3 regions of the Kitasatospora sp. NPDC058965 genome follow, and region 2 is predicted to be linked to each of the others. Evidence: riboswitches for the same ligand, from Rfam matches in the RefSeq annotation. Region 2 holds a riboswitch; each other region holds the start of a gene.
What was found. Region 2 has a riboswitch for cyclic di-AMP ahead of ACFW1A_RS36785 (transglycosylase family protein). Riboswitches for the same ligand answer to the same signal wherever they lie in the genome.
Positions count from the first base shown of each region.

Region 1: another riboswitch for cyclic di-AMP. It lies ahead of ACFW1A_RS17340 (hypothetical protein); the one in region 2 lies ahead of ACFW1A_RS36785 (transglycosylase family protein).
Region 3: another riboswitch for cyclic di-AMP. It lies ahead of ACFW1A_RS10720 (M23 family metallopeptidase); the one in region 2 lies ahead of ACFW1A_RS36785 (transglycosylase family protein).

Region 1 covers NZ_JBHYKG010000090.1:17,853-21,695, reverse strand. The annotation lists gene ACFW1A_RS17350 (IclR family transcriptional regulator) at 1-435, shown strand, start outside; gene ACFW1A_RS17345 (hypothetical protein) at 461-919, shown strand; gene ACFW1A_RS17340 (hypothetical protein) at 936-2,141, opposite strand; cyclic di-AMP (ydaO/yuaA leader) riboswitch at 2,145-2,315, opposite strand; gene ACFW1A_RS17335 (response regulator transcription factor) at 2,449-3,186, opposite strand; gene ACFW1A_RS17330 (class I SAM-dependent methyltransferase) at 3,284-3,843, opposite strand, start outside.
Region 2 covers NZ_JBHYKG010000399.1:228-4,070, reverse strand. The annotation lists gene ACFW1A_RS36795 (DUF397 domain-containing protein) at 129-365, opposite strand; gene ACFW1A_RS36790 (sirohydrochlorin chelatase) at 830-1,807, shown strand; cyclic di-AMP (ydaO/yuaA leader) riboswitch at 2,432-2,590, shown strand; gene ACFW1A_RS36785 (transglycosylase family protein) at 2,598-3,797, shown strand.
Region 3 covers NZ_JBHYKG010000045.1:23,301-27,143, forward strand. The annotation lists gene ACFW1A_RS10710 (alpha/beta fold hydrolase) at 1-376, opposite strand, end outside; gene ACFW1A_RS10715 (YiaA/YiaB family inner membrane protein) at 482-769, opposite strand; cyclic di-AMP (ydaO/yuaA leader) riboswitch at 936-1,095, shown strand; gene ACFW1A_RS10720 (M23 family metallopeptidase) at 1,107-1,943, shown strand; gene ACFW1A_RS10725 (hypothetical protein) at 1,933-2,841, opposite strand; gene ACFW1A_RS10730 (GNAT family N-acetyltransferase) at 2,885-3,457, shown strand; gene ACFW1A_RS10735 (sensor domain-containing protein) at 3,523-3,843, shown strand, end outside.

The DNA.
Region 1 (3,843 bases), on a different contig from region 2:
GAGGTGGTCTACGTGGGCCAGGTGCAGTCGCGGCGCTCGATGCGGATGTTCACCGAGGTCGGCCGCCGGGTGCAGCCGCACTGCACCGGGGTCGGCAAGGCGCTGCTCGCCCAGCTGCCCGAGGACGAGGCGCGCGGCGTGCTGGGCACCCAACCGCTGCCCGCGCACACCGAGTTCACCGTCACCGACGTGGACCGGCTGTTCGCCCAACTGGCCCACGCCCGCGAGGTCGGCTACGTGGTGGACGACCAGGAGCAGGAGATCGGGGTGCGCTGCATCGCGGTGGCCGTGCCGGGCGCGCCCACCCCGACGGCGCTCTCCGTGTCCGGCCCCGAGGCGCGGATCCGGGCACTGGAGGAGCAGGCCGGGGGCGCCGGCCTGGTGGCGGTGATGCGGGAGATCTCCCAGCGCCTCGGCGAGGCGCTCGCGGCCTGAGCGCGCCGGTGCCTAACCTCGCACCATGAGGCGAACCTGGCTGCTCGTACTGCCGCTGGTCGGCGCACTGGCTCTGGCAACTCCGGCGGCGGCCGCCCCGCGGGCGGGCGGGGCCGACCTCTTCGTGGTCCCGCTGGACCCGGATCCGGTGGCCCCCGGCGGCACCACCACGGTGCACGCCTTCGTGGCCAACCACGGCCCGGGGCCGGCCGGGGAGTTCACCGTGACCGTCCGGGTCCCGGCCGGCGCGGCGGCGGTCGGACCGTACTTCCCCGAGAACTGCCGGGCGGAGGCGGGCGGGCACCTGGTGCACTGCACCTTCGGCGCCGGCCTGCCCCCGCTGCGCTCCGCGACCGCGCTGATCCCGGTCCGGGTGTCCGACGGGGCGTCAGGAACCCTGCGCGGCGGGCGGGTCACGGTGCACACGGCAGCCGACCCGGACCGGTCGAACGACTCCGCGTCCTACCTGATCCGGGTCGGCTGACCGGGACGGCGCTCCGTCAGCGGTAGACGCGGACGTAGTCGGCCGCGAAGCTGATCGGCGCGGAGCCGACCGGGCCCGGGTGGTACTGGCCGGCGGTGACCGACAGGTTGAGGATCAGGTTGGCCGACCAGTTGGCGCCGACCCCGGTGCCGTCGGAGAACACCTTGACCCCGTTGACGTACCAGTCCACCGAGGTGGCCCCGTAGTAGGTGCCGATGGTCACCCACTGGCCGGCCTTCACCGCGGAGGCGTCGGTGTAGTACTTCACCGCGGAGTTGACGTGGTTGGTCAGCTCCAGCAGGTTCGGGTTGTCCGGGTGGTACTCGAACGAGTCGATCTCGTTGCCGCCGTTCTGCCAGGTCCACAGCGCCGGCCAGGCACCGCTGCCGGTCGGCAGCTGGACCCGGGTCTCGGCGTAGTCGCCGGTCTTCACCTTGAAGTTCCCGCTGGTGCCCTCGGTGGTCAGCAGGCCGGTGGTCCAGGCCTGCTTGCCGTTCTCCAGGGTGTGGCTGGACGGCTGGGCGGTGAAGGTGGCGGTGCCGCCCGCGACCTTGACGTCGGACGGGTCGATCCAGTCGAGCTTGTTGTCGTCCGGGTTGTGGGTCCCGTACTTGTAGGCACTGCTGGTGCTCGTGTTCCACCGGCTGCTGTCGAGCGGGCCGTTGAACTCGTCCGACCAGGTCAGCGACTTGCCGGCCACCGGCGCCGCGGGCGCCGGGGTCGGGGTGGGCGCGGGGGTCGGGGTCGGCTGCGGCGCGGGGGCCGGTGCCGGGGTCGAGGCCGACCCGCCGACCGTCAGCTGCTTGCTCGGCAGGTTGTGCCAGGCGCCGCCCTGGTCCTGGTAGTAGCCGAACACGGTGTACGTGCCGGCCGGGAAGCTGCGGCTGCCGGTGGTCATCGTGGTGGTCCACGGGCAGAGCTGGACGTTGCTGTGCGACCCCGGGAAGTCCAGGTTGTTGCCGGCCGCGTCCCGGACGCCGACGCCCAGGGTCTGCACGGTGAAGCAGGAGCCGGCGTGCACGGACAGCTGGGCGGTGGTGGCGGCACCGGCGGTGGCGGTGGTGGGGGTCAGCACGTCCTGGCTGACGGTCGGCGTGGCCGCCGGGCCGGGCCGGGCGGTGCCCCAGGACCAGGCCTGGGCCTGGCCGACCATCGGGACGGCGAGCAGGGCGAGCGAGCCGGCGACGACCCCGAGGCGGGCGGGCGTGGCAGAGCGGATCATGAGCGGTCCTCTTGCGACGCCTTCGGAGTTAGCTGTCGGGTTCGGACCGCAAGATGGCCCGGCCGTGGGTGCACGGCTTCACCCCGAGCCGGGCCCACGCCCGCGAACGGCGAGGGAGGGCACGGCGAAGAGCTGTGGGTCCCCCGCTCCTGCCTGTACCGGTGCTGTGGGAGCCGACCGCCGGGCAGGCAGGACTCGGCGTCCCGGCGGCTGGGCCCGCCGATGCGGCGGACAGCCTGCAGGCTAGGCAGATGAGAAGATCGTCATCAACGCGATCTGGCTCACACCGGCCCGGAACCGGCCCGGATCAGCGCCCACCGGCCCGCCAGCGGGCGGCCGCGGCCACCCGGCTGTGCACCTGCAGCTTGGCGTAGGCGTGCTCCAGGTGCTTGTCCACGGTGCGGGCGGAGACCGCCAGCCGGTGTCCGATCTGACGGTCGGTCAGCCCCTCGGCCAGCAGCTCCAGCACCGCCGCCTCACGCTGCGTCAACTGCCCCGGCGGGGGCGGCGGCGGGGGCGGGGACAGCCGGTCCAGCGCGTGGCTGAGGCGGGCCCGCAGCAGGGCCGCCGAGTCCAGGTCGGCGTCGGTGAAGTCGCTGCCGGACCGGTGCACCACCATGGCCACCGTGCGCCGCCCGGCCGGCGCCCACCCGGCCGGGAAGGCCATCGCCAGCTGGTGCTCGGCGCCCGCCGCGCGCAGCGCCTCCCGGTAGGTGCCGAGCCGGTGGTAGTCGGTCAGCGACTGCAGGTCCGAGCGGCGCACCGGGACCCCGGGGCCGGTCACGTCCGTGTGCCGGAAGAGCGGGTCGGCCGCCGCGTTCCGGTAGAAGCCGGCCAGTGCCGCCGGACCGAACAGCCCCTGCGGGGTGTGCAGCGGAACACGCCCCGCCGGGGTGCGGACCGCCCAGGTCAGCCCGTCACCGGGCACGGTGCGCAGCAGCAGCGGGAACAGCGCCGGCAGCAGGCTCTCCTCGTCGACGGCGTCGAGCAGCAGGTCGATCACCGCGCAGATGCGCCGCAACCCGGCCTCCCCGGACACGCTCACCCTTGGAGCGTGCGCCTGCGGGGAGGCCGGGTCAAGCCGGGCCCCGACAAACCCGGCCGGCACCGCCCGGCCCAACTCGAGCGGTTCGAGGGGTGGCTCAGCGGCTGGCGGCGTACACCCGGTTCACCGGGCTCTCGGCGGCCAGCCTCCAGTGGTGCAGCCCGGCCCGGTCGGCCAGGTCGCGCATGGCGTCCTCGCCGGCGTGGTTGCCCATCGCCATCGGCCCGTGCTGGGCCAGCGCGGACGGCAGGCAGACCGCCACCGAGGCCGAGACCACCGCGCGCCCGACCGGGTGGGCGTTCTCGGTCACGTCGGCCGAGACGTTCGGCTCCACGATCATGCAGGAGCCGCCGTCCGCCAGCGCCTCCCGGGCGTGGGTCAGCGCGGCGCCCGGGTCGCCCATGTCGTGCAGGCAGTCGAAGAAGGTGATCAGGTCGTAGGCCGTGCCCGGGAAGTCCTGGGCGGTCGCCACGTCGAAGCTGACCCGGTCGCCCATGCCCTTCTCCTGCGCGAGCCGGCGGGCCTGCTCGATCGACGGCGCGTGGAAGTCGAAGCCGTGGAAGCGCGACTGCGGGTAGGCCTCGGCCATCAGCATGGTCGAGTAGCCGTAGCCGCAGCCCACGTCGGCCACCTCGGCGCCCTCGGCGAGCTTGCGCT
Region 2 (3,843 bases):
CCCGCCCGCGCCGCAGCCGGTGTTCGACCGACCGGGCCCGGCGTTCGACCGCGGCCGGCCCAATGCCGAACGCCGTCGCGGCTGCCACCACGACGGCGTCTCCTGGTCCCGTGCTCGCGCCGCCCGGGTCAGGCCACCAGGTGGTCGAACTCGCCGTCCTTCACCCCGAGCAGCATGGCCTCGATCTCGTCCCGGGTGTAGACGAGTGCCGGGCCGTCCGGGAAGCGGGAGTTGCGCATGGCGACGGCGCCCCCGGGGAGGGCGGCGAACTCCACGCAGTTGCCCTTGGAGTTGCTGTGCCGGCTCTTCTGCCAGACCACGCCCTCCAGGTCGCTGGCCGCCATGCCGTTGTACGTGTGGTGCATAGGAATCTCCCAGAGAGCGCTGGAGTGATCGAACCGCTCGGCGCTCGTCCGCTCCGACCGCCGGCCGCCTCCGGCTCGTATGGGCAGCGCGAATGCCTTACTTGTCGTAATGATAACGCTAATGCACGTGCATCGGCATGTGATTTTGCGCGTGCACGCACTTGTACCCGAGGTGACAGAGTGCCCCCTGGGAGGGGTCTGCTGCCGGGCAGAACGGGACAGATGAGGGCGAATCAGCTGGGCGACCGTCACCGCTGGTGGGTTGGACGCACAACGAGCCTGGCCGGTTCAACCCGTTGACAGTGAGGACTCGTGATCAACTTCGCAGCGAGACCCTCACACTCCGTCACATCTGCCCGGCCGGGTCGAGGAACTGCCGGAATTCGGCCGACTTGTCCGGCTCGGAGGCCGTGAGCGGCAGCCGGATGCGGAGTGATCGCGGCCATGTCCTACGATTCTGCGCCATGAGCACTGCAGCCATCCCGGGCGCCCCGCTGCCCGTCCGCACGCCCGGCTCCCGTGCACGGGGGCGCCACCGCCGCCCCGAGCGCCCCGAGGTGCCGGTCGGCGCCCCGACGCTGGTGCTCGCCGTCCCCGCCGAGGCGACGCCGGAGACGGTCGCCGTGGTGGACGAGCTGGTCTCGGTGATCCGCGGCGAGCAGCCGGGCATCGAGGTCGTGGCCGGCTGGCTGCGCAGCGCCGCGAGCACGGAGGCCGCCACCGACGCCGCCGACCGGGCCGAGGGCGAGGCCGGCGAGCCGGTCGAGTACTCGCCGGTCACCGATCGCCCCCGCCCGACCGTCGAGGAACTGCTGGTCGCCGCCGCCGAGGCCGGCCTGCCGGCACCGGTGCTGGTGCCGCTGCTGCCCGGCCCGCACGCCTACGTCGGCCACCTGCAGCAGCTGGCCGCCCAGGCCGGCGCCGTGGTCACCGACCCGCTCGGCCCGCACCCGCTGCTGGCCGAGGCGGTCCACGTCCGGCTGTCCGAGGCCGGGCTGGCCCGCGCCGACCGGGCCCGCCTGTTCGCCATCGCCACCGCCGCCGACGGCGTCGTGCTGACCACGGCCGGCGGCGAGGACGCGGCGGCGGCCGCCGGGATCACCGGCGTGCTGCTCGCCGCCCGCCTGGCCGTCCCGGTGGTCGCCGCCGCCCTGGACGTGCCCGGCTCGGTGGCCGCCGCCGTCGAGCACCTGCGCGCCACCGGTGCGCAGCGCCCGGCGCTGGCCCCGCTGGTGATCGGCCCCGAGGTCTCGGCCGAGCTGCTGCTGGCCGCCACCGAGGAGACCGGCTGCCCGAGCGCGGCCCCGGTCGGCGCCTACCCCACGGTGGGTCAGCTGGCCGCCTCGACGTACCTCGCCGTGCTGCCGGCCCTGCTGCCGCCGCCGCTGGAGGAGGAGCCGGAGCAGGCCGTCGAGCAGGCGGAGGCGGCCGAGCAGGCCTGATCCACCACTGACGGACCCCGCAGGCCCCGTGGCCGCCCCTGGGCGGCCGCGGGGCCTGCGTCGTTCCCGGCCGCCCGGTCCGGGCCGGACCGACGGGTGCCGGCAGGGCGGACCGACGGGACAGGGCCGACGGGACGGGGCCGACGGGACAGGGCCGACGGGTGCCGACGCGCGCCGGCAGGGCGGGCCGACGGGTGCCGACCCAGGCCGGCAGAGCGGGCCTGCGGGTGCTGACGGAGTGCCAACCCGGGGGCAAAACGGACATCTGAGGGCGAGTCGACTTTGGTCTCGAAACGGTAACTGCACCCCCGGGGCGGACCCCGACAGGGCCTCGGCGGGCCCGGAAACGGACGTCGTGAAGGCTTTGTGAAGGCCCCTCGGGCCGACGGCCCGTCACCCTGAAACGGCGGCAACTGCACGGCAGGTGGGGGCACTTGCCCATGCGTTCGGCGACGGTGCATCAGCTGTGCATGATCCTCGATCTTGTGAGGTTAGTGAAGCCCGTGTGACCGCGCTCACAGCTGTTTGCGGAATCAACTTATGCCTGTCTAACGTGCTCCCCGTTCGTGGTCACACGGACCCAGCGGGCCGGACGCCGAGTCCTGCCACCGGCACTGCTGGCAGCGCGAAAACGCACCACGGCAGGAGCGGGGGAACCAGGTAAGCCGCCCGGGCGCCGGTCATCGACCGGAGCACCGGGCTAGGGGTGAAGCCGTGCTCAGCACGGCCGGGCAACTCCAGCCCGAATCCGACAGCTCACCTCGCAGGCGTAGGAGAGGAACGCGTCTTCATGCTGCCCACGACCGCAACGAACCGTCCCGCTCGCAACGCCAAGCGTGCGATCGCCGCCACCGGTCTGCTCGGCCTCGGCCTGGCGCTGCCGTGCATCACCGCCACCACCGCTTCCGCCGCCCCCGTCTCGGTCTGGGACAAGGTCGCCGCCTGCGAGTCGACCAACAACTGGTCGATCAACACCGGCAACGGCTTCTACGGCGGCCTGCAGTTCACCTCCTCCACCTGGGCGGCCTACGGCGGCCACCAGTACGCCTCCGAGGCGAACCTGGCCACCAAGGACCAGCAGATCGCGGTGGCCGAGAAGGTCCTCGCCGACCAGGGCCCCGGCGCCTGGCCGGTCTGCTCCGTCGAGGCGGGCCTGACCCGCGGCGGCGCCGCCCCGCAGGTCGACACCAGCGCCCCGGCCCAGCAGCAGGCCCAGCCGGCCCAGCAGTCCCAGAACAGCGGCTCGCAGTCCTGGCAGGGCACCGCCCAGAGCCACTCGGACCGCCGCCACACCGCCTCGCAGGACGCGGCCCCGGCCGCCCAGCCGGCCACCACCACCAAGACCGAGACCTACACCGTGGTCCAGGGTGACTGGCTGTCCACCATCGCGCAGAGCCACCACGTGGACGGCGGCTGGCAGAAGCTGTACGACCTGAACAAGGCCGCGCTGCCCCAGGGTCCGGACTGGATCTACCCGGGCCAGCAGCTGGTCCTGGGCACCGTCTCGGTCGCCACCCCGGCCCCGGCCGCGCCGGCCGGCAACGACGACAGCACCGACGCCCCGGCGACCACCCCGTCCGCCCCGTCGGTCCGCACCACCAGCGCCACCGCTGCCGCGCAGCCGGCCTCCGGCGCGTTCGCCGCGGCGATCTCCTTCGCCGAGTCCAAGGTCGGCCAGGCGTACATCTGGGGCGGCACCGGCAACGGCGGCTGGGACTGCTCCGGCCTGACCCAGGCCGCGATGGCCAACGCGGGCATCTCCATCCCGCGCGTCGCCGCCGACCAGGCCGCGGCCACCACCCGGGTCTCGCTGAACAACCTGCAGCCGGGCGACCTGCTCTTCTGGTCCAACAACGGCAGCGCCTCGGGCGTGTACCACGTGGGCCTGTACATCGGTGGCGGCAAGTACGTCGAGGCCGCCAACCCGAGCGCGGGCGTGAAGTACGAGACCATCGCGAACTACACCCCGGACTTCGCCGGCCGGGTCTGATCCCCGCTCGCCAGTCGCGCCCGTAGGCCGCTCCCCCACCTCTCCC
Region 3 (3,843 bases), on a different contig from region 2:
GCACCAGGCCGGCCACCCGCTCGGGGGCCAGGGCCGCCGCCTTGACGATGCTGGCGCCGGTGTAGGAGTTGCCGGCCAGCACGGCCTGCTCGACGCCCAGGTGGTCCAGCAGGGCCAGCGCGTCGTGGGCGGCGGCGGCCGGGCTGTAGTCGTCCCAGTCGATCGAGGACTCGCCGAAGCCGCGCAGGTCCATGGTGATCACCCGGCGGCCGGCGGCGACGAGCAGCGGGCGCAGGTGCCGGTAGGAGGCCCGGGAGTCGAGCATGCCGGGGAGCAGCAGGACCGGGTGGCCGGTGCCCTCGACCGTGTCGTCGAAGGCGATGGTGCCGCCGGGGAGCTGCAGGTACTGGGTCTGCGGGGCGGTGAGCGTGTGCACGGCTTCCTCCTGGACTGACGGACCTTCGGCGGTGCCGGCCGCTGCCGACATCCACAAAGCTATGGCTAATAGCCTTAGCCGTCAAGTCCCTCGGGCGGCCCGGGCCTAGCCGTCGACCCGGAACGGGTCGTGCTCGGCCAGCAGCCGCTCCAGCCGGGCCTGGTCGACCCGGTTCACCAGCTCGCCGGTTTCCTGGCGGTCCCGGATCACCTTGGCGAGGGTGAAGGCGGAGGTGACCGTGTAGAGCAGGCCGAGCGCCAGGAAGGCCCGCATCCAGGCGCTGACCGGCAGGTAGGCGATGCCCAGCGCGAGGCCGCCGGCGGCGAGCGCGAAGGAGAGGACCGCCTGCACGTAGTAGGCCGAGGTGGTTCTCGGCAACACTGGAGAAGTCATGCCTGAAGAATCGCCAACTCCGGCCCTCGGCACCTGAGTACGTGTACTCAACCGGACACTCAAGGTGAGGCTGCGACAATCCCGCGGGGAGCGCTTGGAATCGCGGGCCTCTGGGATTAAATTTCAATAACGCAGCGCGGTCGGCAACGCCGTACCCAGACGGCACCGTGCGCCGTCGCCTAATCCGCAGGGCCGTCCGAAGGGCGGCCCGGGAGCCGGGGAACCACCGTTCCTTGGGGTGAATCGGACCGGCCCGCACCGGTCCGTAGGAGACCTTCCTGCTCCGAACCCGTCAGCTAACCCGGTAGGCGAGACGGAAGGAAAGGAGCACGCCTCCGTGGCGTCGACGCACACCCCGGCCCTGCTCGACCACCCGGGCACCACCGACGAGAACTCCCGGCACCGGCTGCCGCGCCAGTCCCGCCCCGGTTCCCCGGTGCTCGGCGTGACCGCGATGGCCGCCGCGCTGGGCGCCACCACCGGCATCGGCGCCACCGCCGCCCAGGCCGCCGCGCCCGCGCCCGCCATGGTCGCCACCGAGGAGAGCGGCCCGCAGGGCGCCGACCCCGGCCTGGCCCTGGCCGCCCGGATCCAGCAGCAGGCCGACCAGCGCACCGCCGCCGAGGAGGCCGCCCGCTTGGAGGCCGCGCACGAGGCCGCCGCCAAGCGCGCCGCCCAGCAGCCCCAGCCGGCCCCGCCGGTCCGGTCCACCCCGGCCGTGCAGCCGCTGCAGGCCGTGCAGGTGGTCCAGCCGGTGCAGGCCGTCGCCCCGCAGTCCACCGACGCCCCGCTCGACCTGCAGGCCCCGCTGGCCGCCTGGACGCTGGCCGCCGCCGCCTCGCCGTGGGCCCAGCTGCAGACCGGCCTGGACCTGGCCGCCCCGGCCGGTGCCCCGGTGCTCGCGGTGGCCGGCGGCACCGTCAGCTCGGCCGGCTGGACCGGCGTGCACGGCTACCGGGTGATCCAGACCCTGCCCGACGGCACCGAGATCTGGTACTGCCAGCTCGCCTCGATCACCGTCCCGGCCGGCCCGGTGGCCGCCGGCGCGGAGCTCGGCCGGGTCGGCACCACCGGCAGCGCCACCCGCCCGCACCTGCACCTGGAGGTCCGTCCCGGCGGCGGCGCCCCGGTGGACCCGGCGCAGTGGCTGGCGGCCGGCGGGGTCACGCTGTAGCGTCCCCGTCCCACTCGGCCAGGTCGGGCAGCTCGACCAGGCCGCGGTCGATCACGTACTGGTCCACCTGGTCCCCGTCCGGCTCGGGGGCCAGGTCCCGGTACTCCGTCAGCAGCAGCTCGGGCAGGCCGGGGACGGTCCACTCGCCGAGCAGCCGCAGCGCCTCGGCCTGCACCGCCGCCTCGAAGGCCGGGTAGTCGCCGGCCAGCTCCTCGGGCATCGGCAGGCCGAGGGCGTTCAGTCCGGCCAGGTTGCGGTAGCTGCGCTGCATCAACCGGTTCTCCACCAGCAGCCGGCCGCCGTCGGTGGCCATCCCGATCGCCAGCAGCACGCCCTCGGTCCAGCCGGCCGCGCCCTCCGGCTGGTCCAGCCGGTCGAGGCCGGCCAGCAGCGCCAGCCGCTCCGGCTCCGCCAGTGCCCGGTAGCCGTCCAGGAAGGCCCGCACCGCGGCCGGGTCGGCGGTGTCCACCCCGTGCTGCCAGAGCAGCAGCGCGTACAGCCGCGGCCAGGTGAGCAGGTGCGGGCGGCGCAGCAGGTCGGCCAGCAGCTCGCCCTGCCACTGCGCCTCCTCGTGCAGCCGTTGCTGCCGCTTGGCGTTGAGCCGCTTGGCCGCCCGCTGGTGGTCGATCAGCAGCCGCACCGCCGCGCCGTAGGCCAGCGGGTCCTGGCCGGGGCCGGGTTGCACGTAGAGGTGGATCCGCTCGTACAGCAGCTCCTGCAGCAGTGGTGAGGTGAGTTCGGGGACGCCCTCGTACACCTTGGCGTCACCCAGTTCGAGCAGCGTCAGCACCGCGTTCAGCGGGCCCTCGGGAACCGGCTCCAGGCCCTGCTCCTCGGCCCAACGCAGCAGCTCAGCGGTGTGCGGCCGGGGGGCGAGCCGCAGGTCCTCGGTGTCCATGGCAGGTACCGTAACCGCTCGCGCGGCCGTTACCGTACCTGCCATGCACCCCGTCCTGCTCACCGGGCCACGGCTGACGATCCGTGAGTTCCACCACGTGCCGCGCGACATCGACGCGCTGCACGCGATCTTCGGCGATCCGGAGACCGCGCGCTACCTCCCGTTCGAGCCGCGCGACCGGGAGGACTGCGCCGACCAGGTCGCCCTCTACCTGGAGGAGGCCGAGAAGGAGCCGCGGACCGTCTTCCGGCTGGCCGTCACCCTGACCGAGCAGGGCGAGGACGCCGTCCCGCTCGGCAACGCGGTGCTCGGCGTCGAGGGCGCGGAGAGCCAGAAGGCCGCCTTCATCGGGTACGCGCTGCGGCGCGACGCCTGGGGCCTGGGCTACGCCACCGAGATCACCCGGCTGCTCTGCGGCTTCGGCTTCGGCGAGCTGGGCCTGCACCGGCTGGCGGCCCGGCTGGACCCGGCCAACCTGGCGTCGGCCCGGGTGCTGCGCAAGGTCGGCTTCCAACTGGAGGGCCGGATCCGGGACGACCTCTACCTGCGGGAGAGCTGGCACGACGCACTGCAGTACTCGCTGCTCGCACACGAGTGGCGGCCGCAGGGGGGTTAACCCCACCCCGGGTCCGCCGGGCAGCGCCATTCCCGGCGGCCGGGGCCGGCGGGCAGATTGGGGGCATGACCTCGACCACGGCACCCGACCTCCACGACTACGACCCGCCCGCCGCCGGCAGCAGGGGCCGGGCCCGGGCCCGGCAGGCCTCCCGGGAGCTGGCCTACGTCGCCGGCTCGCTGCCCGTCGCCGCGGTCGGCTTCTGCTGGGTGCTGACCCTGTTCGCGCTCGGCGCCGGGACCCTGGTGACCGCGCTCGGCCTGCCGGTGCTGGCGCTGCTGCTGGCCTGCGCCCGCGGGCTCGGCGCGGTGGAGCGCGGCCGGGTGGCCCGGCTGCTGGGGGAGCGGCTGCCGGCGCCGGCCCCGGTGCGGGCCGCCGGACCGGGC